Caulobacter sp. FWC2: one gene and its partner. The protein of the gene in region 1 interacts with the protein of each later gene in a pairwise test. Links are inferred from orthologs where the notes say so. Each region holds a gene or a part of one and is shown in the gene's direction. Other genes may lie near its edges.

Region 1 (12,817 bases):
ATGGGCAAGAAGATCGAGGCTCGCGAAGTGAAGCTGTCGATCCTGGCGGTCCTGGCTATCCCGGTCTCGACCCTGGGCTTCGCCGCCATCGCCGCGGTCTTGCCGGAGGCGCTGAAGGGGCTGATGCACGCCGGGCCGCACGGTCTGTCGGAGATCCTCTACGCCTACACCTCGGCCACCGCCAACAACGGCTCGGCCTTCGCGGGGCTCACGGCCAACGCGCCGTGGTGGGACACGACCCTGGGCGTCTCCATGATGCTGGGCCGCTTCCCGCCGATCGTCGCGGTGCTGGCCATCGCCGGCGCCCTGGCGGCCAAGCCCAAGCTGGCGCCGTCGACCGGTACGCTGCCCACGCACGGCGGCCTCTTCGTCGGCCTCCTGATCGGGGTGATCCTGATCCTCGGCGGCCTGCAATTCTTCCCCGCTCTGGCCCTGGGTCCGATCGTCGAGCACTTCCAAGCGCTCGCCTTCGTGGCCGGCCACTGATCCAAAGGGATCATTCCATGACAACCGTTGAAACCCACGCTGGCGAAGGCCGTCGCGCCATCGCCGGCGGCCTCTCCGGGGCGGTCCTGGCCCGCGCGGCCAAGGACAGCTTCGTGAAGCTGGATCCGCGCAAGCTGACCAGCAATCCGGTAATCTTCGCCACCTGGATCGTGGCCCTGCTGTCGACCATCTCGGCGGTCGCGGCCTTGGCCGCGCACCAGCCGGCGGGCTTCGCCCTCCAGGTGGCCTTGTGGCTCTGGGCTACCGTGCTGTTCGCCAACCTGGCCGAAAGCGTCGCCGAAGGGCGGGGCAAGGCCGCGGCCGACAGCCTGCGCGCCGCCCGCGTCACCACCAAGGCCAAGCTGATCGTCGACCCCAAGACCGGGACCTGGATCCCGACCCCGGCCCACAGGCTGGGGGTAGGGGAGATCATCCTGGTGGAGGCTGGCGACGTCATCCCGACCGACGGCGAGATCATCGAGGGCGTGGCCAGCGTCAACGAGGCCGCCATCACCGGTGAAAGCGCGCCGGTCATCCGCGAGAGCGGCGGCGACCGCTCGGCCGTCACCGGCGGCACCACGCTGGTCTCGGACTGGTTGAAGATCCAGGTCACCGCCGCCCCGGGCTCGACCTTCCTCGACCGCATGATCGCCATGGTCGAGGGCGCGGACCGTCGCAAGACGCCGAACGAGATCGCCCTGGCCGTCCTGCTGGCCGGCCTGACCCTGATCTTCCTGATCGCGGTCGTGACCCTGCTGGGCCTGGGCAAGTTCTCGGGTGTCAATCTGGACCCGATCGTGCTGGGCGCGCTGTTCATCACGCTCATCCCCACGACCATCGGTGGCCTCCTGTCCGCTGTCGGCATCGCCGGCATGGACCGCCTGCTGAAGGTCAACGTGCTGGCCACCTCGGGCCGGGCCGTGGAAGCGGCCGGCGACGTCGACACCCTGCTGCTGGACAAGACCGGCACCATCACCTTCGGCAACCGCATGGCCACCGAGGTGATCCCGGCTCCTGGCGTGCGTCCGGACGTCGCCCTCCGCGCCGCTCTGATGGCCTCGTTGGCGGACGAAACCCCGGAAGGCCGCTCGATCATCGAGCTGGGCCGCAACCAGGGTGTCGTGGTCGAGGCGCCGGAAGGCGCGACCGCCATCGCCTTCAGCGCCACGACCCGCCAGTCGGGCCTGGACGCCGGTGGCCGTAGCTGGCGCAAGGGCGCGGTGGACGCTGTCTATCGTTCGCTGGCCCTGGATCCGAAGACCATCCCGGCCGAGGTCAACGCCGCCGTGGACCGTATCGCCCGCTCGGGCGGCACGCCGCTCGCTGTCAGCGAGGACGGCGCCCTGGTCGGCGTCATCCACCTGAAGGACGTGGTGAAGCCCGGCGTGAAGGCCCGCTTCGCCGATCTGCGCCGCATGGGCCTGCGCACCGTGATGATCACCGGCGACAACCCGGTGACCGCCGCAGCCATCGCCTCGGAAGCCGGCGTCGACGACTTCCTTGCCGAAGCCACGCCCGAGGACAAGCTGCGCCTGATGCGCGACGAGCAGGCCAAGGGCCGGCTGGTGGCCATGTGCGGCGACGGCGCCAATGACGCCCCGGCCCTAGCTCAGGCCGATGTCGGGGTGGCCATGCAGACCGGCGCTCAGGCTGCTCGCGAGGCCGGCAACATGGTCGATCTCGACAGCGACCCGACCAAGGTCATCGAGATCGTCGAGGTCGGCAAGCAGATGCTGATCACCCGCGGCGCCCTGACGACCTTCTCGATCGCCAACGACGTGGCCAAGTACTTCGCCATCATCCCGGCGATGTTCGTGGTCGCCCTGCCGGCCCTGGGCGCGCTGAACGTCATGCATCTGCACAGCCCGCAAAGCGCCATCCTGTCGGCGGTGATCTTCAACGCCCTGATCATCGCGGCGCTCATCCCTCTGGCCCTGAAGGGCGTGAAGTATCGCGCCATCGGCGCCGGCAAGCTCCTGTCGCGCAACCTGACCGTCTACGGCCTGGGCGGTCTGATCGCCCCGTTCGTCGGCATCAAGTTGATCGACCTGATCATCTCGGCCCTGGGCCTGGCCTGATGCGCGGCCCGATCGCCCCGGATCCCATGATCAGAGATGTGATCTTCGGCGCCGTGGCGATCGGGATCCTCTTCCTGGCGGCTTGGTCCGCCTAATTCTCTCCTCTGAAAGAACCGTTCCAATGACCTCCCAGTTCGCTTTCCGTGTTCTCGCCGCCGCCTCGGCCCTGGCCCTGACGGCCGGCGTCGCGCAGGCTCAAGACGGGCCGAAGCTGAGCTACAATGTCGGCGCCGCTTCGGACTATGTGTTCCGCGGTGTCAGCCAGACCAGCGAGAACGCCCAGCTGTTCGGCGGCGTCGACCTGGCCGCCGGCAAGTTCTACGCCGGGACGTGGGCGTCGAACGTCGATTTCGGCGACAAGACCGACGCCGAGATCGACCTCTATGCCGGCTACAAGCCGACCCTGGGTGTGGCCTCGCTGGACTTCGGCGTGATCTACTACGGCTACGCCGGCGCGCCGAAGGGCGCCGACTACGGCAATGTCGAGTTCAAGGCCGCCGGCTCGATCCCGGCCGGCAAGGGCGCCCTGGGCGCGGCGGTGTTCTACAGCCCCGACAGCTTCGGCGCCGCTGATGAGGCCGTCTACTACGAGCTCAACGGCAGCTATCCGGTCGTCGACAAGCTGTCGGTTTCGGCGGCTGTCGGTCGCCAGACCTACAAGGGCTCGGGCGACTACACGACCTGGAACGTCGGCGCGGCCTATGCCCTGAACAGCACGCTGACCCTGGACCTGCGCTACCACGACACCGACGAGCACGCCTTCGGCAAGACCTACGGCAGCCGTGGCGTCATTTCGCTCAAAGCCGCCTTCTAGAGGAGACGCCGCCATGCTCTCGCATCTTCGTCCGGCCCTGGTCTCGATGGGCCTGTTCACGGCGCTCCTGGGCGTCGCCTATCCTCTGGCCGTGACCGGGGTCGCCCAGGCGGCGTTCCCGGCCCAGGCCAACGGCAGTCTGGTCAAGGACGCCAAGGGGACGGTCATCGGCTCGTCCCTGATCGCCCAGGGCTTCAGCAAGCCGCAATACCTGCACCCGCGTCCGTCGGCGGCTGGCAACGGCTATGACGCCTCGGCATCGAGCGGTTCGAACATGGGTCCGCTGAACGACAAGCTGATCGAGCGCGAGAAAACCGACGCCGCCGCGCTGCGGACCGAGAATCCCGGCGCCGCGATCCCGGCCGACGCGGTCACCACCTCGGGTTCGGGCCTGGATCCGGACGTCTCCCCGGCCAACGCCCGCTTCCAGGCGCCCCGCATCGCCCGGTCGCGCAGCGTGCCTGTGGGCGAGGTCCAGGCGGTGATTGACGCCCACACCACGGCGCCGCTACTGGGCTTCATCGGCCAGCCGGCGGTGAACGTCCTGGCCGTCAACCGGGCGCTCGACGCGCGTTTCCCGAAGGACGGCTAGTTGCCAACCGAGGATCGCTCCCACAACGAACCTGGGCGTCCCGATCCCGAGGCGCTCCTGGCCGCCGCCAACAAGGCGCGCCGGGGGCGCCTCAAGGTGTTTCTGGGCATGGCCCCGGGTGTGGGCAAGACCTACGAGATGCTGCGCGCCGCCCGTCGCCGCAAGGCCGAGGGCGTCGATGTCCTGATCGGCGTCGTCGAGACCCACGGCCGCCGCGAAACCGAAAGCCTGCTGCGCGGCATGGAGGTCCTGCCGCGCAAGTCGATCGAGCATCGCGGCAACGTGCTGATGGAGTTCGACCTCGACGAGGCCTTGGCGCGGAAGCCCAAGATCCTGCTGGTCGACGAATACGCCCACTCCAACGCGCCCGGCTCGCGCCATCCCAAGCGCTGGCAGGATGTCGAGGAACTGCTGGCGGCGGGCGTGGACGTCTGGACCACCCTGAACGTCCAGCACCTGGAAAGCCTGGTCGAGGTGATCCTGCGCATCACGGGTGTGCGCCAGCGCGAGACGGTTCCGGACAGCGCCCTGTCCCGCGCCGACTCCATCGAGCTGGTGGACATCACGCCCGAAGAGCTGCGCGAGCGGATGGCCGCCGGCAAGGTCTATGTCCCCGAGACCGCGCGGCTGGCGGCGGACAACTTCTTCAAGGTCGAGAACCTCACGGCCCTGCGCGAACTGGCCCTGCGCCGCGCCGCCCAGACCGTCGACGATCAACTGGTCGCCGCCATGCGCGAGAAGGGCGTCGAGGGGCCCTGGGCGGCGGGCGAGCGGATCCTGGTCCTGGTCAGCGGCGACGCCATGGCCGGCTCGCTGGTGCGGGCGGGGCGGCGGCTGTCCGACATGATGATGGACGCGCCGTGGATCGTCGCTCACGTCGAGCGCACCGATCGTCCGGCGGCGGGGCAGGGCAGCGCGGCCCGCCTCAGCGAGGCTTATCGCCTGGCCGAACAGCTGGGCGGGACGACCGTCGCGCTGACGGGCGGCGACATCGTCGCGACCGTCATGGCCTATGCCCGGCGCAGCAACGTTACCCAGATCGTCATCGGCAAATCGGTCGAGAGCCGGTGGCGCGAGCTTCTGGGGCGGTCGCTGGCGGTGGCCCTGCTTCGTGAGGCTCGGGGCGTCGCCGTCCACGTGGTCACCGAAGCCAGCCATGAGCGTCAGTCGAAACCCGCGAAGCCTTTCGGGCTCGGCGCCTGGCAGGGCTATGCTGTCGGCGCGCTGTTCGTTGTCGCCGCGACGCTCGGCGCCTGGGGTCTGGACGTCGTCTTCGACCACGTCGATCTCGGGATGATCTTCCTGGCCGCCGTGCTGGCGGCCGGCGTGCTGCATGGCCTGAGACCGGCGCTGGTCGCCGCGACCGTGGCCTTCGTCATCTACAATTACCTGTTCCTGGAGCCGCGCTACAGCCTGGCGGTCGGCTCGCCGACGGACTTCATCACCCTGGTGGTGTTCTGGGCCGTGGCCCTGGCGTCCGGCGGTCTGGCGGGGCGGGTCCGCGACCAGGCTGTGGGCTCGCAGCGCCGCGCCGCCGCCGTCGCCACCCTGTTGACCGCCAGCCGGACGCTCTCGGCCGCCACCGGCAGGGACGCCGTCGCCCACGCCCTGGCCGAGCAGGTCGCAGCCGCCGCGGGCGGGCGCTCGATGGTGTTGTTGCCGCAGGGCGAGGAAATCGTCCCGACCGCCGGCGCGCCCAGCCTGGAAGCCCTCGACGCCGCCCAGATGGCCGCCGCGCGCTGGGCCTGGGAAAAGGGCGAGGCGGCGGGCTTTGGCACTGGCACCCTGCCGCAAGCCCGCTGGACCTTCTGGCCGCTGCAGGGCGTACGAGCCCGCACCGGCGTGGCCGGCGTCGAAGCCGGCGCCGCCCCGCCGGGCTCGGACCTGGAGCGCCTGGTCCTGGCGCTGCTGGAGCAGGGCGCCGTGGCGCTGGAGCGCTCGCAGCTGGCGTCCGAGGCGCTGGAGACCGAGACCCTGCGCCGCGCCGACCGCTTCCGTTCGGCTCTGATGAACTCGGTCAGTCACGACCTGCGCACGCCGTTGTCGACGGTGCTGGGAGCCTCCAGCACGCTGCTCGACTACGGCGACAAGATGAAGAAGGCCGTGCGCGACGACCTGCTGGTCAGCATCCGCGAGGAAGCCGAGCGCCTCAGCCGCTACGTCGCCAATCTGCTGGACATGACCCGGCTTGAGGGTGGCGGGCTGAAGCTTCGCACCGACTGGGTCGACGTGCGCGACGTGCTCAACGCCGCCGCGGAGCGGGTGACGCGTCGCCTGGGTGGGCGGGGCCTGGTCCGCGACTATCCGGGCTCCCTGACGCTAGTCCAGGCGGACGCGAGCCTTCTCGAGCAAGTCATTGTCAATATTCTGGAAAATGCCATCACCTACAGCGAGCCGGGCAGCCGGATCGAGCTGGCGGCCTATGAGGATCGCGGCAACGTCGTGATCAGCGTCGAGGACGAGGGGCGAGGGGTGCCGCCGGCCGAGCTGGAGCGGATCTTCGACAAGTTCCGCCGCATGGAGGAGCCCAGCGATCGCCACCAGGGCGCCGGCCTGGGTCTGGCGATCGCCAAGGGCTTCGTCGACGCCATGGGCGGCCGGATCGCCGCCGCCAGCCCGATCCACGATGGGCGGGGCACGCGGATGCTGATCAGCCTGCCCAAGGCCGTCGCCACGCCGCGCGATCTGCTATGAGCCGCTCATGAACACAGGACGCCAACGCATCCTCGTCATCGACGACGAGCCGCAGATCCACCGTTTCTTGGGTCCGGCGCTGGACGCGGCCGGCTACGAGCCGCTGCGCGCCGACGGCGGCCAGGAGGGCCTGCGCGCCATCGCCCTGTGGTCGCCCGACGCCGTGGTGCTGGATCTCGGCTTGCCTGACATGGACGGCAAGGATGTGCTGGAAAAGGCCCGGGCCTTCTACGAAGGTCCGATCCTGATCCTGTCAGCCCGCGACCGCGAGATCGAGAAGATCGAGGCCCTTGACCGGGGCGCCAACGACTATGTCGAAAAGCCTTTCGGGGTCGGCGAGCTCCTGGCCCGTCTGCGCGCCGCCATGCGCCAAGCCGGCCGGGCCCAGGCCCCCAGCGGGCCGATCCGCGCAGGCGACGTCGAGATAGACCTGGAGAAGCGTCGCGTCACCCGCGCCGGCGAGACCGTGAAGCTGTCGCCGCGTGAATATGACGTCCTGGTCCGTCTGGCTCTGGGCCACGGCAAGGTGCTGACCCACAAGGAGTTGCTGACTGCCGTCTGGGGCCCAGCGCACGCGCAGGACACCCAGTATCTGCGCGTCTTCGTCGGCCAACTTCGGCAGAAGCTGGAGGCCGATCCGGCGTCGCCGAAGCTTCTGCAGACCGAGCCGGGCGTTGGCTACCGCTTCGTTGACGACGGGGCTTGATCAGCGCCCGCCGCCCTCGATGCGGCGCACGCGGATGGCCGGCTGGCTGCCGATCTTCATCATGTAGCTGCCCATGGCGGCCTTGCGGACCTCGATGGTGTCGCCGGCCTTGGGCGGCTTGCCCAGCATGGTGTCGTCGATCTGGCGCCAGACCGCGCCGTCCTCCAGCGTGACCACCAGCCGCTGTTCTGCGTCGACGCGGGCGCTCTTCACCACCGACTGCAGCTTCTCGGTCTCGGCCTTGTCGGCGCCCTTGTCGAGGATCGACAGCGTCGGCAGTTCCAGGCCGAAAGCCTGGCGGCGCGCGGCGCGCGCCGTCTGCTTGTCGATGATGATGACCTCGCCCGTCTCCTGGGCCTTGGTCACCGACTGAGCGGCCTTGTCGTAGCAGGCCAACCGCTCAGCGTCGGCCGTGAGGGCGCGGCACGCCTTCAGCGCGGCGATCACCGCCGGCTCGGCTGGCTCGGCGGCCTCAACGAGATTGGGGGCGGCGATGAGGGCGATCGCGGCGGCGAGCAGCAGCTTGGTCATTGGAAATCCTTACGCGGCGAAGTCTTAGACGGCGACTTGGGCGTCGCCCAGTAGCCATCCGGTCAGCGAAAGCCGTTTGGCCCCAGCGTAGGAGGCGACCTGGGCCACCGAATGGGCGGCAGGCACCTTGAAAAGGGTCAGTACGTTGAACGCGGGCTGGAAGCCGCGCGTGACGTTGCCCTCGGCGTCATGGAACAGAAGCTGCCCGCCCCAGTCGGCGCGCCAGTTTCGGGTGAAGCCCAGGGTGAACGCGGCCAGGCGCATGTCCTTGCGGTGGCTGTCGTCATGCAGGGTGAGGAAGTCGCCAGGGCGGTAGTAGGAAGCCTGGACCCGAACGCCCGTCACCGCGGGCGCGCCGATCACCCTGCGGCCGAAGTCCAGAAAGTCCTCGCTCTGCAGGAACTGCGTCGCCCGGTGGATGCGTGCTTCGGCGCTGCGCTGATATTCGTCCTGCAAAGCATAGGACATGTGCACGAACGAAAAGCCGTTCGCGGCGCGCTTCAGCGCGCCTTGCAGGAACTGCCGGACCTGGGCTTCGCCGAACTTCTTGATCACCTCGGGCGTGATGACGAGCGTTTCGGACGCCTCGTCGGGCGCCACGATGTTCCAGGTCAGGCGCGCGCATGGACGCTGACGCCCGCGCGGCGCACGGCGATGTCTTCGTGGCGCTGACGCCGGAGCAACAGGTCGCGCTGCTGACGGCGTATGACCAGGAGGCCGGGGCCGCACAGGGGCAGGGCCAGTCGCACTTCTTCCCGGCGCTGGAGGACATGGTCACGGTCGGCTACTTCACTTCCGAACCCGGCGCGACCATGGCGCTGAAGTACGAGCCTGTACCCGGCGCCTATCACGGCTGCGTGCCGCTGTCCGAGATCGGCCGCGCCTGGGCGACGCGCTAGCTTAACACCATCGAGACGCTGGGAGCGGCCCGGGAGGCAATTGTAAAATAGTCTATTTTCGGTTGTCTGATCTGGGTTGGTCCTTCTAGGGTCTCAACTCTGCTGCATACGAGCACCCCACCGCTCGGCGGCCTCCTGCAAGCCCGGCCTTTAAGAGACCGGGCTTGTTTTTTATCCGTCGACTGTCTGTCGCTGCCTCCGCTTCGCGAGGACCACGGTTCACGCTAGGCTTGTATGCGACCACCGCCACCGGGCGATGGCTGGCGTTCTTGGGGAAGGGCCCGCCGACGCATGACCGCCGTGTCCCGAAGCCCCCGCCGGTTCTTGCTCGCCTCTGGCGTCTGGGTGTTGGGCGGCTATCTGATGGTGGCGGCAGTCGGCCTGGCCTCGATCCGGCTTTTCACCGAACTGGCGCCGCCGGCCGTGTTTGGAGAGGCCAATCTTCTCCTTTCGCTCCTCATCCTGGCGCTGACCACGGTCTCCACGCCCTTCACCAACACCCAGTTGCGGTTTCACAGCGCCGCGGTCGCGGCCGGGCGCGGCGATGGGTTCACGCGCCAGGTTCTCGCGCATGTCCTGGGGGCGGGGGGCGCCGTCTGCGCGATCGCGGCCCTTGTATGGGCGGGGCTGGCGGCGATGGGTCAGACCCGGCTTGGCGGATCCGGCGCGGCCGGTGCGCTGCTCCTGGGTCTTCTGACCCTGGTCCGAGGCGTCCTCTATGGCCGGGTCCAGGCCGACCGCCGCAATCGCGCCTACGCCAGTCTTCTGATGGCCGAGGCCGTCGCCGTGGCTGGCTGCACGGGTCTGTCACTGCGTGTGGCGCCCACGGTCGACGGCTATGTTATCGGTCAGGCTGCGGGCATGGCGATCGCCGCGCTGCTGGGCCTGCTGGTCGCGCCCGGTTTGAGGGGGCCGGCCGACTTCGGCGAGCCAAGTTTTGCACGCCGTACCTGGCGCTATGGCGCCCCGTTCGCGCCGATGAGCCTGCTGTCCTGGCTGGCCAACATGGTCGATCGCTATGTGCTGGCCGCCCTGGCCGGCCCGGCGGCGGCGGGGCGCTACGTCGCGCCCTTCTCGATCGCCAGCCGCGGCGTGTCGCTGATCGGCGGCGCCTTGAACGATCTCTATCGCCCGGCCCTGTTCGAGGCGGTCAATGCCGGTCAGGTCCAGCAGGCGCGAAAGGTCTTTCGACACTGGTTATGGGTCCGGTCGGCCGCGGCCCTGGCCTGCGTCCTGGGGCTCTGGGCCTTGGGCCCGTGGCTTTCGACGCTGCTGCTTGCGCCGGCCTACCGTCACGATGCGCCGGCCGTGCTGGTGTGGGTGGCCATCGCCTACGGCGCGCAGGGGGTGATCCAGGTGGTCGAGACCCGCCTGATGTCCCTGGACCGAACCCGACGACTGCTCATTCCCTTGATCACGGGGGGGCTGGCCAATCTGGCCTTCAGCCTGGCTCTGATCCCGCGCGAGGGCGCGGTGGGCGCGGCTCAGGCCACGACCGCCAGTTTCCTTGTCCAGGGGCTGGTGACGGCCGTGTTGCTGCGCGGCGCGCTCAGGACGGCTTCGTGAAGCGGCCGAAGATGTTGGCGCGCAGGGGCGCCAGCAGCGGGGAGCTGTTGACGAGCCGCTCATAGGCGACGCCGAGCAGGAACAGCGGCGCGAAAAATCGCAGGTAGACGGGCTCGGTCTCGACCATTTCCACGTCCAGACACCCAAACCCGGCGGCTTGCCCCAGACGGCGAAGCCGGCCAACTCGATTCATCCGGTAACAGGTTCGCCAAGGCTCCTGGCTGCCGGCGGGATTGCGCCGCACGGCGTTGGCCAAGCGCGCATGGGCCGCGTGGGGGGTCAGGGCGGAGATCACGGCGACATAGTGGGCGAGGTTGGGCGTGCGGAACACCAGTGTCCCGCCCGGCCGCAGAACCCGGGCCGCCTCGGCCAGAAACGGGGCAGGCGCACGCACGTGCTCGAAGACGTAGTCGCTGATGACCATGTCAAAGGAGGCGTCGGGGAAGGGCAGTCGCCCGCCGGAGATCAAGACTGCCTCGTCCAGTTCGGGGTTGTCCAGCACGCACGGGTCGACATCGGCGCCCGCCACCCAGGCCACTTCGCCGCGCAGGGTGCGCACCGGATTGCCCGTGGCCGGCCCGGCCCCGAGATTGAGCACCCGGCTCTGTGGCGTGAGCCCGCGACGTACGTCTTCGTAGAACCGACGCGTGCCGTCGTGACGGGGATCACCGTAAAAGCGCTGGATCAGCGCGGCGCGGGCGCTCATCGCGCACGATATCCGCTGGGGCCGGCGGCGACGATCTGACTGTTGAGCCGCAGGGCCAGACGCAGCGCCACGAACGCGACGAGGGCCAGGACCGCGGTGCCGAACACCGTGGGCACCATGAAGCCATCGATGCTCGAGCCGACCTTCATGCCCAGCAGGCAAAACGGGAAAAACAGCCACTGTTCGCCGCGGATGATCCACAGCGAGACAAGCGACCATGCCTGCAGGATCAGACCGAGGGGGATCATCAGCAGCGGCAGGCCCAGCCAGCCATAATCCCAGTAGGCCTCGGCAAAGCAGCCTGGACTGGAGGCGCTCTCCTCGTTGCCTGTGGCCAGGTAGTTGAACTCGCGGCCAATCACCGTCATGTCCGGCTTGTCGGGCCACAGCGCGCGCGGAACGAAGACGGCCGGCAGGGTCGCCAGGGTGCCTCCGGCGCTGCCATTGTCTTGCAGCGCGAGCGCCAGGGCGCTGCCATTGACATAGCTGAACCGGATGAGTCCCGTCTGCTGGGGATTGTCCAGGCCGCTGGTCGGCTGCAGATAGAAGCTGGCGATCTCAAGCCGCTCGGACAAGCCCGCCCCCTGCAGGCTCTGATAGCGACGCACCATCTCGGTGCGGCTGGCCGCCACGAACGGAACGATCAGCGCGAAGGTGATGGTGATCACACCGGCCGTGACCAGCATGCGTCGCCAGGTAAGCCCCTTGGAAAGCCACCCCAGGGCCAGCACCATGATCGAGGCGATCACCTCGGTCTTGGAGAAGGCCAGCAGGCCCAGGGCGACATTGAGACCGGTCAGGCAGACTGGAAGCCACAGCAACCGGGGCTGGAAGCGCCAGGCCCATACCGCCAGCAGATAGACGCCGGCGTCGGCAAGCAGCGCCAGCGCGCCCAGCGCGCCGGGCAAGGTGAAGCTGATGACGCCCAAGGTCGCCGGCAGTGTGAAGAGAAACTTCACCGTCCCACCGACCGCCAGGAAGCCCATGCCGACCGTGAGCAGCCGGCTGGGCTCGCCGACCTCCAGTCGCGATCTCGGCGGTTCGTCGACCTGAGGCGCGCCTCGCCGCCAGGCGGCGTCCAGAACCCAGGCGCTGGCCAGGGTTAGCAGCGCGCCCAGGGTGATCACCGCGTTGAGCTTGCCCATCAGGCTCTCGTAGTCCTGAAAGAAGGCCTCCATCATCCGGCGGCTCTCGTCGTTGACGAAGTGGACGATGGCGTTGCCGAAGCTGAAATAGGCGGCCGTGGCGATGCGGAACCAGAACAGCGGGGTCCAGATCACGGTCGCCTCGCGCATGGCCGGCGGCACCGCGCCGAGCAGCATGATGACGCCCAGCGCGATCGCGCCAAAGAGATTCACCGCCGGGGTCCCGGCCTCGTCATACAGGGCCATGGTGACCAGATAGACCCCGAGGAGGCTCGCGAGCGCGACCAACTCCCAGACCCGCACCGGCGCGATCCGCCCGTCCGCGACGCGCATGCTGACTCCCCCTGTTCGCGGCCGAGGCTATAGGGCGGCGAGGTGCGGGACAACCTGCGGCGCCCCTGTTGTCCCCATTCCTCCATGACGATAAGCAGGGTTCGGACCGAGGCGGAAGCGATGGGCGCGCGATGACGGGGAGGCGAGAGATGCGGTCGACCCTGGCGATGGTCGTGCCCTCGTTCAATGACGTCGGCGGTGTCGGCGCGGTGGCCGATTTCCTGCTCCGGGTGCTCTCGGCTCGGACGGACCTGACTATTCGCATCA
Region 2 (10,223 bases), 2.3 Mb from region 1 along the record:
GCGACTTCCCTCGTCTCTCTCCCAATGGCGTCATTGGCGGGAGAAAAATTGCTCTCGCGGGCCTAATACGGACTCTTTCGGGCAAGAAGAATGTCATGGTCAAATAAGTAGACCTATATATCCGTGTTGAGGGTGGGGTCTTTGAGATCGACTCGCAAAGCGCCTCCAAACTAGTCCACTTTGTGGATTTACGACCTATTTACCGTGTCGGGCGCAGGCCAGTACGGGGTTTTGGAGCCGAACGATGCCTGACTGGTTGAGCGCGATCATTCTGGGTCTGGTCGAGGGGCTGACGGAGTTCATTCCCGTCTCCTCGACGGGCCATCTGTTGCTGGCCAAGGAAGCCATGGGACTGAAGGACCCGTCCTGGGACACCTTCATAGTCCTGATCCAGCTGGGCGCGATCCTGGCGGTGGTCGCCCTCTACTTCCAGAAGCTGTGGGGTGTGCTGATCGGCCTGCCGACCAGGCCGGAGGCGCGCCGCTTCGCGCTCAGCGTCATCGTCGCGGTGATCCCGGCCTTCGTGGCGGGCTTGGCTCTGCACGACGTGATCAAGAAATTCCTGTTCGAGAGCCCGCTGATCATCTGCTGGTCGCTGTTGATTGGCGGGATCATCCTGCTGTTCATCGACAGAAAGGCGCCGCCGGCCGTCGATCACGACGCCATGAACCTGCCGCTGCACAAGGTGCTGATCGTCGGCCTGTTCCAGTGCCTGTCGCTGATCCCGGGCGTCTCGCGTTCGGGCTCAACCATCGTCGGCTCCATGCTGTTCGGCATCGAGCGCCGGGCCGCGGCCGAGTTCAGCTTCTTCATGGCCATCCCGATCATGGTCGGGGCCTTCGCCCTGGACGTCTACAAGAACCGCGACGCTCTGGACGCCGGCCATATCGGCATCGTCGGGATCGGCTTCGTGGTGTCTTTCCTGTCGGGCCTGGTGGTCGTGAAGTACATGCTCGACTTCATCGGCAAGCGCGGCTTCGCCCCGTTCGCCTGGTGGCGGATCGTGGTCGGGATCGGCGGCCTCGCGGTGCTCTACCTGCGCCCCTGAGGCGGCGACAAAGCGAACAAGGAAAAGGGCGGGCGCCTCGCGGCGTCCGCCCTTTGTCGTTTTTATTGGGCGTGAAGCCCTAGAACGCGCCCGCCGGGGTCTCGGCGTACTGGCCGCCCTTGCGGTAGCGGTAGAGGTAGGTCGGGACCACGGCCTCGACGCTCGTGCCGACCACGCCGGCTTCGGCCAGGCCCGGCAGGCCGTTCTGAGCGACGTTGTCGGTCTTCAGCATCTCGACCTGATCGCTGGTCAGCGGCGGCGGCAGGACGCCCGCGACGAGGTCGCCTAGCGACCCGATCAGCCCGGCGATGGGCCAGGGCACGGGGATCAGCGGGCGATTGCGCCCGGTCTCGGTGAGGATCAGCTCGAGGACCTGGCGCATCGTGTAGACCGTTGGCCCGCCCAGTTCGTAGGTCACGCCGGCGGCGGCCGGGCTGGCGACCGTCTTGGCGATCACGGCGGCGACGTCACCGACGAACACGGGCTGGAAGCGCGTTTCGCCGCCGACCAGCGGCATCACCGGCGCCAGGGTCGCCATCTGCGCGAAGCGGTTGAAGAAGTCGTCCTCGGGGCCGAACACGATGGAGGGGCGCACGATGGTCGCGCTCGGGAAGGCCTCGCGCACGGCAGCCTCGCCTTCGCCTTTCGAGCGGGCGTACTTGGCGCTGGCGTTCACGTCGGCGCCGATGGCGCTGACATGGACAAGTCGCGTCACGCCGGCCTTCGCGGCGGCCTCGGCGACGTTGCGCGCGCCCATCGTGTGGACGGACAGGAACTTCTGGCGACCGCTCTCGAAGAGCACGCCGACCAAGTTCACGCAGCCCTCGGCGCCGTCCAGCGCGCGGGCGACCGAAGCCGGGTTGCGGACATTGGCCTGGACCACTTCGATCTGGCCGACGTCACCCAGCATCCGCATCTTGTAGGCGAGGTTGGGCTGGCGCACGGCCACCCGAACGCGATGGCCCGCCTTGGCGAGCGCCCGCACGACCTGGCCGCCCACGAAACCGGAGCCGCCGAACACCGTGACCAGACCTTGCATCTTCATTCCTCGTCGCATGCGATGACTCTACCGCGATACCGGGGGAATTAGACGACTGAGCGCGGCTTCGCAATGAAATCGCGACTTATCGATTTTTGTCTGTTGACGGCGTCAGAAGCTTTCCCTAAACGTCCCGGCCTCGCAGCGACCTACCCGGTTGCGCAGCGGGCCCAGGTGGCGGAATTGGTAGACGCGCTGGCTTCAGGTGCCAGTGACCGAAAGGTCGTGGAGGTTCGAGTCCTCTCCTGGGCACCACCCCTTAACTGAGCTTCTTTCGGGAAGCAGGGGTGGCGCCAAAAAATCCTCCGGGATGCTAATTCGTTCATCGTGAGTATAAGTGTCGCGCGTTCCACTCGGACGCGTGGTTGAACGCGCTCGCGCGGGCGCGATGTGATCGCCGGAGTTTGAGACTTGGCTAATTTCGTTCACGAGGGCGACCTGCCCGATGGCGTCTTCGCCGGCGACAGCGTCATCGCCATTGATTCGGAGACCATGGGCCTGCGCCTGGGTCGCGACCCGCTGTGCGTTGTCCAGCTGTCGTCGGGCGACGGCGACGCGCACGTGGTGCGCCTGAATCGCTCGACCTACGACTGCCCGAATCTGAAGGCCCTGCTGACCGATCCGGCCGTGCTGAAGCTTTTTCACTTTGGCCGCTTTGATATCGCCATGTTCGAACTCCATCTGGGTGTGGTGACCGCGCCCGTCTACTGCACCAAGATCGCCTCGAAGCTGGCTCGCACCTACACCGACCGCCACGGCCTGAAGGACGTGACGCGCGAGTTGCTGGGCGTCGAACTGTCGAAGGTGCAGCAGTCTTCGGACTGGGGCGCGCCCTCGCTGAGCGCCGACCAGGTGGCCTACGCCGCCTCGGACGTGCTGCACCTGCACGCCCTGCGCCTGAAGCTGAACGCCATGCTCGAGCGCGAAGGCCGCATGGCCCTGGCGCAACACGCCTTCGACTATCTCCCCCACCGCGCCTCGCTCGACCTGGCCGGCTGGGAGGAGATGGACATCTTCGCCCACAGCTGACGGACACGATGCACCCGACCGCGGTCATGACCGGACGAACGATGAGCGCCGACCTCGCGCGCTGGCGTCGCCGCTCGCGCCGCGTTCTGGCCGCGCGCATCCTCCTGCCGGCCGCGATCGCGGGTCTGCTGCTGATCGTCGCCTCGCAGGTTGGTTGGCGCACCTACATGTCGGCCACCCATCCGCCGACGGAGGCCAAGACCGAGATCCGCCTGATCACGCCGCGCTTCTATGGTCAGTCGACCGATGGCCGCAGCTTCATGATCACCGCGCGCTCGGCGATTCGCGACGACAACGACCCACGCCGCATCATCCTGGACGAGCCGGCCCTGACCCTGGACCTGGGCTCGCCGACGCCGACGCGGATGACCGCCAAGCACGGCGTCTATCGCCAGGACAATTTCGGCCTGAACCTGAAGGACGACGTCCGCCTGGACGACGGCACCGGTTACCGCTTCGCGTCCGAGGAGTCGTTCGTCGACACCAGGAGCGGCGACGTCACCGGCGAGACGACAATGAACGGCGAAGGCCCTAGTGGGCAGGTGCAATCCAACGCCTACTCCGTATATGACAAGGGCGATCGCGTCATCTTCCGGGGTGGGGTTCGCGCCCGGTTCGAACGGCAGTAAAGAAGATCAATGGCGCAGGTTCGCTCAAAGGGCGGACCGCGACGGATGAGGACATGGTTCTGATGAAGCGACGGACGGCGGCGGCGGTGACGACCGCGTTGATCCTTGGTGGGCTTGGGGCCGGCGGTGGCGCCTACGCCCAGGATTCGAGCGCGCCGGTCGATGTTTCCGCCGACAATCAGGAAACGATCAACAGCAAGTGCATCACGATCTTCACGGGAAACGTGGAGATCCTGCAGAACCGCTCGCGGCTGCGCGCCCAGAAGGTGACCATCTACAGCGCCCGCAAGGCCGGGACGACCGCTGATGGGGCCAATGCCTGCGGCGCGGCCCAGCGCATGGAAGCCGAGGGCAGCGTCTACATGGTCAGCGACACGCAGACCGCCCGCGGCGACCGCGCCGTCTATACCTTCGACAACAACATCGCGATCGTCACCGGCGACGTGGTGCTGGTGAAGGGCAAGGATGTGGCGCGCGGCGACAAGCTGACGGTCAACACCAAGACCAACGACGCCAAGCTGGAATCGACCCCCTCGAACAAGGCCTCGCAGCGCCGCGTCCGTGCGGTGTTCTACCAGGACGACAAGAAGAACGACGCGCCGGCCGCGCCCGCCCAGCCCGCCGCGCAGCGCTAGGATCCGCGTTTCATGACCCTGACCGCCAACGACATGGATGGCCTGTTCGTCGACTCCGTAGGCAAGTCGTTCGGTGACCGTCCGGTCGTCAAGAACGTCTCCCTGCGCCTCAAGCGCGGCGAAGTCGCCGGCCTGCTGGGTCCGAACGGCGCCGGCAAGACGACCTGCTTCTACATGGTCACGGGTCTGATCGCCGCCGACTACGGCGCGATCTATCTGGACGGTGAGAACATCACCGCCCAGCCGATGTTCCAGCGCGCCCGCCTTGGCGTCGGCTACCTGCCGCAGGAAGCCTCGATCTTCCGGGGCATGACGGTCGAGCAGAACGTCATGGCCGTGGTCGAGATGCGCCAGAAGGACCCGCGCAAGGCGCGCGAGCAGGTCACCAACATCCTGGAAGAGCTGCGCATCACCCATATCCGCAAGTCGCCGGCCGTCGCCCTGTCGGGCGGTGAGCGCCGCCGTGTGGAAATCGCCCGTGCGCTGGCCTCCGAACCGTCTTTCATGCTGCTGGACGAGCCGTTCGCTGGCATCGACCCGCTGGCCATCGCCGACATCCGCGAGGTGATCGGCTACCTCAAGGGTCGCGGCATCGGCATCCTGATCACCGACCACAATGTGCGCGAGACGCTGGACATCATCGACCGCGCCTCGATCATCCACGCCGGTGAGGTTCTGTTCGAAGGCTCGCCGCGCGAGATCGTCGAGAACCCGGAAGTCAAGCGCGTCTATCTGGGCGACAGCTTCAGCGAGCCGCGCCTCGGAGATTAAAAAAGACGGGGCGATCGAGGTGCGCGGGGGCCGGTGAACGGTGTCCGCGTTACGCCTGCACGCCCCCATCAAGCCCTTGGCCCGTAAGGGTTAATGCCTCTGGCACGATATTTTCCGAGACGGAACGTCGCACCGGCCCAAGAATTGCAGGCGTTGGCGACCCGTTAACCAAACAGGCCCTTCAATGGCGATCGAAGTTTTCGATTTGTCAGGAGGGCGCATTGGCGCTCAGCCACCGCCTCGAGATCCGCCAGGGTCAGGGCCTTGTCATCACCCCGCAACTGCAGCAGGCCATCAAGCTGCTGCAGCTGTCGAACATCGAGCTCGACGCCTTCGTCGAGGCGGAGCTGGAGCGTAACCCGCTCCTGCAACGCGATGAGGGCGATCACGAGCCGGCGGGCGAGGTCGAGGCCGTCCGCGACGCCAGCCTGACCCATGTCGACGCCGTGGCCGACACGACGGCCGGCCGCGAGATGGACACCCCTAACGAGGATGTCTCGCCCGGCGAACGCGCCACGGGCGATGGCGCCGAAGCCGGCGCCGAACATGCCGGCGGCCAGATCGACTGGTCGCGCGCCGGCGGCGGCGGCTCCTTCGAGGGCGACGACAACTACGAACGGGCCCTGACCGACATCCCGACCCTGGCCGCCCATCTGCGCGGGCAGCTGGTCCAGGCCGCGCTGTCGCCGTCCCGCAACGCCATCGCCGAGATCCTGATCGACGCCGTGGACGAGGGCGGCTACCTGCGCCTCGACGTCAGCGAGCTGGCCGAGCGCCTGGGCTGCGCGCTGGAGATGGTCGAGGCGACCCTGACGACCCTGCAGGGCTTCGAGCCCGTCGGCGTCTTCGCCCGCGACGTCCGCGAATGCCTGGCGCTGCAGCTGAAAGACCAGAACCGCTACGACCCCGCCATGGCCGCCCTGCTCGACAATCTTGAGCTGCTGGCCAAGCGCGACCTTGCCGCGCTGCGCCGTCTCTGCGGCGTGGACGAGGAAGACCTGCGCGAGATGGTCGCCGAGATCCGTTCGCTGAACCCGCGTCCCGGCGCGGCCTTCCACAGCGAGCCGGCCGAGACCCTGGTGCCCGACGTCATGGTCCGCGAGGGCCTGGGCGGCATGTGGCACGTCGAACTGAACACCGACACCCTGCCGCGCGTGCTGGTTGACCAGCGCTACCACGCCCGCGTGGCCAAGGGCGCGCGCACGGATCAGGAGAAGACCTTCGTCTCGGACTGCATGGCGACGGCCAACTGGCTGGTGAAGAGCCTGGACCAGCGCGCCAAGACCATCCTGAAGGTGTCCAGCGAGATCGTCCGCCAGCAGGACGGCTTCCTGGCGTTTGGCGTCGAGCACCTGCGCCCGCTGAACCTGAAGACCGTCGCTGACGCCATCGGCATGCACGAGAGCACGGTCAGCCGCGTCACCTCGAACAAGTACATCGCTACCCCGCGCGGCGTGTTCGAGCTGAAATTCTTCTTCACCTCGGCCATCCAGTCGTCTGAAGGCGGTGAGGCCCACTCGGCCGCCAGCGTCCGCCACAAGATCAAGGGCCTGGTCGACGCCGAGAAGACCGAGGCCGACGTCCACTCCGACGACGCCATCGTCGAGATTCTCAAGGCCGCCGGGGTCGACATCGCCCGCCGGACCGTGGCCAAGTATCGCGAGGCCATGCGGATCCCGTCGTCGGTGGAGCGTCGCCGTCAGATGAAGGAAGCGGTCTAGCCCCCTTCCGCGTTTGTTGTCGGCTGGAAGGGTTGGAATGCACGAGAAGTCGCTTGCGGACGTGATCGAAGGGTTTGGCGAGGACGTCAGGCCCGTCCTGACCGTGGGCGAGATGCTGGAGGCGTTCGACAGCCGCGCCTTCGGGGCGATGCTGCTGGTCTTTGGCCTGCTGAACACCTTGCCGCTGCCGCCGGGATCCTCGACCCTGCTGTCCCTGCCAATCCTGTTCCTGGCCCCGCAGATCGCCATGGGCGCCGACACGCCATGGCTACCCCGGGGGCTGATGGAGAAGCCGCTGAAGCGCGACGACCTGCGCGGGCTCTTCCGTCGCCTGGCGCCGATCGTGCGCAGCATGGAGCTGATCACCCGTCCGCGCCTGCGACCGATGTTCGCACCTTTAGGCGAGCGGGCGATCGGCGTGGTCTGCACCTTGCTGGCCCTGGTGCTGGTTTTGCCCATCCCGCTAGGCAACCTGGCGCCGGGCGCGACCGTCGCCGTCCTGGCGCTGGCGCTGCTGCAGCGCGACGGATTTCTAGCCCTGCTGGGCTATGCGATGGCCCTCGGTAGCGGGGCGCTTCTGTTCGTCAGCGCGCACGTTGTCGTGATGGCCGTGCGCAAGCTCCTGAGCGTCTTTTCAGGGCTCGTCTGAGGTCGTTCACAGACCTTTGAGGCGCCGCTTGACACCTGTCCGCGACAGGCGCGTTGTAGTCGGATGCAAGTCCAAGTCTCCGGCAAGCATGTCGACGTTGGTGAGGCTCTGCGAGTGCGAGTCTCCGACGAAATCGCTCTGAGCATTGGTAAATACTTCGACCGAGGCGGTAACGCCGAAGTTGTGGTCAGCAAGGAAGGCTATGCTTTCCGTGTCGATTGCTCGGTAAAACTGGCGTCTGGCCAGCAGCTCATCAGTCATGGATCGGGGGGCGACGCGCACGCCGCGTTCGACGCCGCGCTATCCAAGATCGACACCCGCATCAGGCGGTACAAGCGGCGGCTGAAGAGCCACTCGCCGGCGGCGACGGCCAAGCAGGTCGAGAACGCCTCCATGTACGTCCTTCGGGCCCCTGAGGTCGACGAGGGCGAAGAGCACGACTGGGATGTGGAGGCTGACCACCCGACGGGCGCGCCCGCGGCGATGGTCATCGCGGAAACCCAGGCCGCGGTGAAGACAATGACCGTTTCCATGGCTGTCATGGAACTGGACTTGACCGCATACCCGGCAATCGTGTTTAGGAACGCCGCCCACGGCGGGTTGTCCGTGGTCTATCGGCGTCCAGACGGGAATATCGGCTGGATCGACCCCGAACGCACGAAGTCGCCGAACGGGCACGGGTCAACCGCGAGCTAACCAGATCCTTCACGGTCTGGCGCCGTCGCGGCGAACCCGCGGCGACGGCGCCAAGGCGGTCGGTATCTAGCGAGCTTGTGACGTCCATGACCATTGGCGATCTTCTCGACCCTGGGGCGGTGGCGTTGCGCGCCGGCGCGCCCGGCAAGCGCCAGGCGCTTTCCCTGGTCGCCGATGTCGCCGCTCGCGTGCTGGGTGTCGACGCTCACAAAACACTTGAAGGCTTGATGGACCGCGAAGCCGCTGGCTCGACCGGCGTCGGCGAAGGTGTGGCCATTCCGCATGCGCGCGTGGATGGCCTGGACCGCGTTCGCGCAGTCGTGGTGCGCCTGGACACTCCCGTGGCCTTCGACGCCCTGGACGACAAGCCTGTCGATCTCCTGGTGGCCCTGTTCGCCCCCCGCGACGCCAACGCCCAGCATCTGCGGGCCCTGGCCCGGGTGGCGCGGATGATGCGTCAGCCCGAAACCCGGGCGGCGTTGCGCCAAGCGCGCTCGGCCGACGCCATCCACGTGCTGCTGACACACGAAGCGACCAGCACGGCGGCGTGATCCGGGGGCTCCGCCGGAGCCCCCTCTTCTGGAAATCGGTAAGAGTCTAGTGGACCGAGACCGGCGCCAGCTCGTGGGCGAGGGCGGCGGCGATCGCCGTGTCGCGATCGATCATCACCGCCAGGCGGGCGCCGTCGGCGCGGCACACGGCGTACAGGGTCTGGTCGGGCGCCAGATTGAAGTCCTCGACGCCTTCGGGGACGTCGGCGAGGATTTCGGCCGCCTTGATCGGCCGGACATAGACGAGGTCAGGGGCGCCAAGGGCCGCGAACGCTTCGCTCGAGAAGAGCGGGTTGTGGTGGGTGTTAGGCGTCATGGTGACCACCTCCTTGATTAGGGAACGCGCCTTTCTCCAGCCGGTTCAGAGCCAATGCTGGAGGGGCGTGTTGCGCGCGGCTTTCAGCCCGCGCTGCGAATAGGAATTTTCTTGACCAGGCGCTCGGGCTCGGGGCGCGCCAGATCGATGTGCAGCAGGCCGTGCTCCAGGGTCGCGGCGGTCACCTCCATGCCCTCGGCGAGGACGAAGGTGCGTACGAAGCCCCGTGCGGCGATCCCGCGGTGCAGGAAGGCGCGCTCGGCCTCGCCACGGCTGTCGGCGCTGTCGCGCTTGCCGGCGACGACCAGCTGGCCGCCCTCGACGGTCACCTGCAGCTGGTCGGGCGAGAAGCCCGCCACGGCCAGGGTAATGCGCACGCCGCCATTATCGGCCTGCTCGACATTGTAGGGCGGATAGCTTTCCGAGGCGGCCTTGGCGGCGCGCTCGATCAGGTCCCGGGTGTGCTCGAAGCCCAGCAGGAAGGGGCTGTCGAACATGATCATTCGGTTCATCGCGAAGTCCTCGCTCAAGCGACTTCGTTCGCGGAGATAAGCCCGAGGACCGGCGCCGATCCCCACGACACGGCTTTAGATGTGGAGGCCGCGAGCGATCACTTCAAGAGGTCGGGGCGGGAGGGGCCGGCTGAACTCAGACCCAGAAATGGACAAGGCCCGGACGTTTCCGTCCGGGCCTTGATGGTGGAGCTAAGCGGAGTCGAACCGCTGACCTCTTGAATGCCATTCAAGCGCTCTACCAGCTGAGCTATAGCCCCAAATTTTTCTTCGAGAACCTCGCGGTAACTCTCGGAAATCCTTGGTCTCTTCGGCGTTTCGACTTGCGTCGCCCTCCGAAGAGGCGCGGAAACTAGTCCGGGATTTTTTTGGGATCAAGCCTCTTCTCGAACTTTTTTCGAGAAAAATGTCGCACCCCTGAAAACCCCTGTGGATAGGCGGTTTCGCCTGTCGCGAACCGCCTATCCAAGCAGAGAGACTAACCCGATGGGTTAGTCGTCGGCGCCTTCGCCGGGAAGGCCTTCGATCTCGTCGTCGAGATTGTCGTCGTCGTCCTCGTCCTCCAGGAACGGAACGTCGTCGGCCTCGTCTTCGGCGAGATCCTCGTCCTCGGCGAAGTCGACGCCC

What was found.
Region 2: the proteins of CSW62_RS11705 (region 1) and ptsN interact in binary tests that used the Escherichia coli proteins (3 or more experiments, as listed by UniProt). The link is inferred for Caulobacter sp. FWC2 from one-to-one orthologs.

What each region holds. Positions count from the first base shown.
Region 1 is NZ_PEBF01000001.1:2,438,809-2,451,625, reverse strand. What follows is about bases 3,703-6,871. They hold CSW62_RS11705 (sensor histidine kinase KdpD), read left to right. Parts: upstream 3,703-4,078; coding sequence 4,079-6,664; downstream 6,665-6,871. Other genes in these bases: CSW62_RS11700 (winged helix-turn-helix domain-containing protein), read left to right, coding at 6,672-6,871; kdpC (potassium-transporting ATPase subunit KdpC), read left to right, coding at 3,703-3,970. Also shown: potassium-transporting ATPase subunit KdpA, read left to right, coding at 1-486; potassium-transporting ATPase subunit KdpB, read left to right, coding at 504-2,564; CSW62_RS11715 (TorF family putative porin), read left to right, coding at 2,686-3,378; more of kdpC, read left to right, coding at 3,392-3,702; more of CSW62_RS11700, read left to right, coding at 6,872-7,370; CSW62_RS11695 (hypothetical protein), read right to left, coding at 7,371-7,901; CSW62_RS11680 (lipopolysaccharide biosynthesis protein), read left to right, coding at 9,092-10,366; CSW62_RS11675 (bifunctional 2-polyprenyl-6-hydroxyphenol methylase/3-demethylubiquinol 3-O-methyltransferase UbiG), read right to left, coding at 10,350-11,072; CSW62_RS26580 (hypothetical protein), read right to left, coding at 11,069-12,550; CSW62_RS11670 (glycosyltransferase family 4 protein), read left to right, coding at 12,700-12,817. UniProt on the Escherichia coli protein: Member of the two-component regulatory system KdpD/KdpE involved in the regulation of the kdp operon. KdpD may function as a membrane-associated protein kinase that phosphorylates KdpE in response to environmental signals.
Region 2 is NZ_PEBF01000001.1:94,497-104,719, forward strand. What follows is about bases 7,063-10,035. They hold ptsN (PTS IIA-like nitrogen regulatory protein PtsN), read left to right. Parts: upstream 7,063-8,303; coding sequence 8,304-8,768; downstream 8,769-10,035. Other genes in these bases: CSW62_RS00525 (exopolysaccharide biosynthesis protein), read left to right, coding at 7,063-7,521; hpf (ribosome hibernation-promoting factor, HPF/YfiA family), read left to right, coding at 7,585-8,217; CSW62_RS00540 (DUF1150 family protein), read right to left, coding at 8,815-9,084; CSW62_RS00545 (Hsp20 family protein), read right to left, coding at 9,168-9,596. Outside these bases: CSW62_RS00485 (undecaprenyl-diphosphate phosphatase), read left to right, coding at 245-1,048; CSW62_RS00490 (complex I NDUFA9 subunit family protein), read right to left, coding at 1,128-2,087; CSW62_RS00500 (ribonuclease D), read left to right, coding at 2,499-3,116; LPS export ABC transporter periplasmic protein LptC, read left to right, coding at 3,083-3,745; CSW62_RS00510 (LptA/OstA family protein), read left to right, coding at 3,808-4,380; lptB (LPS export ABC transporter ATP-binding protein), read left to right, coding at 4,393-5,151; rpoN (RNA polymerase factor sigma-54), read left to right, coding at 5,373-6,872; more of CSW62_RS00525, read left to right, coding at 6,910-7,062; CSW62_RS00555 (TIGR02300 family protein), read right to left, coding at 10,088-10,223. UniProt on the Escherichia coli protein: Seems to have a role in regulating nitrogen assimilation.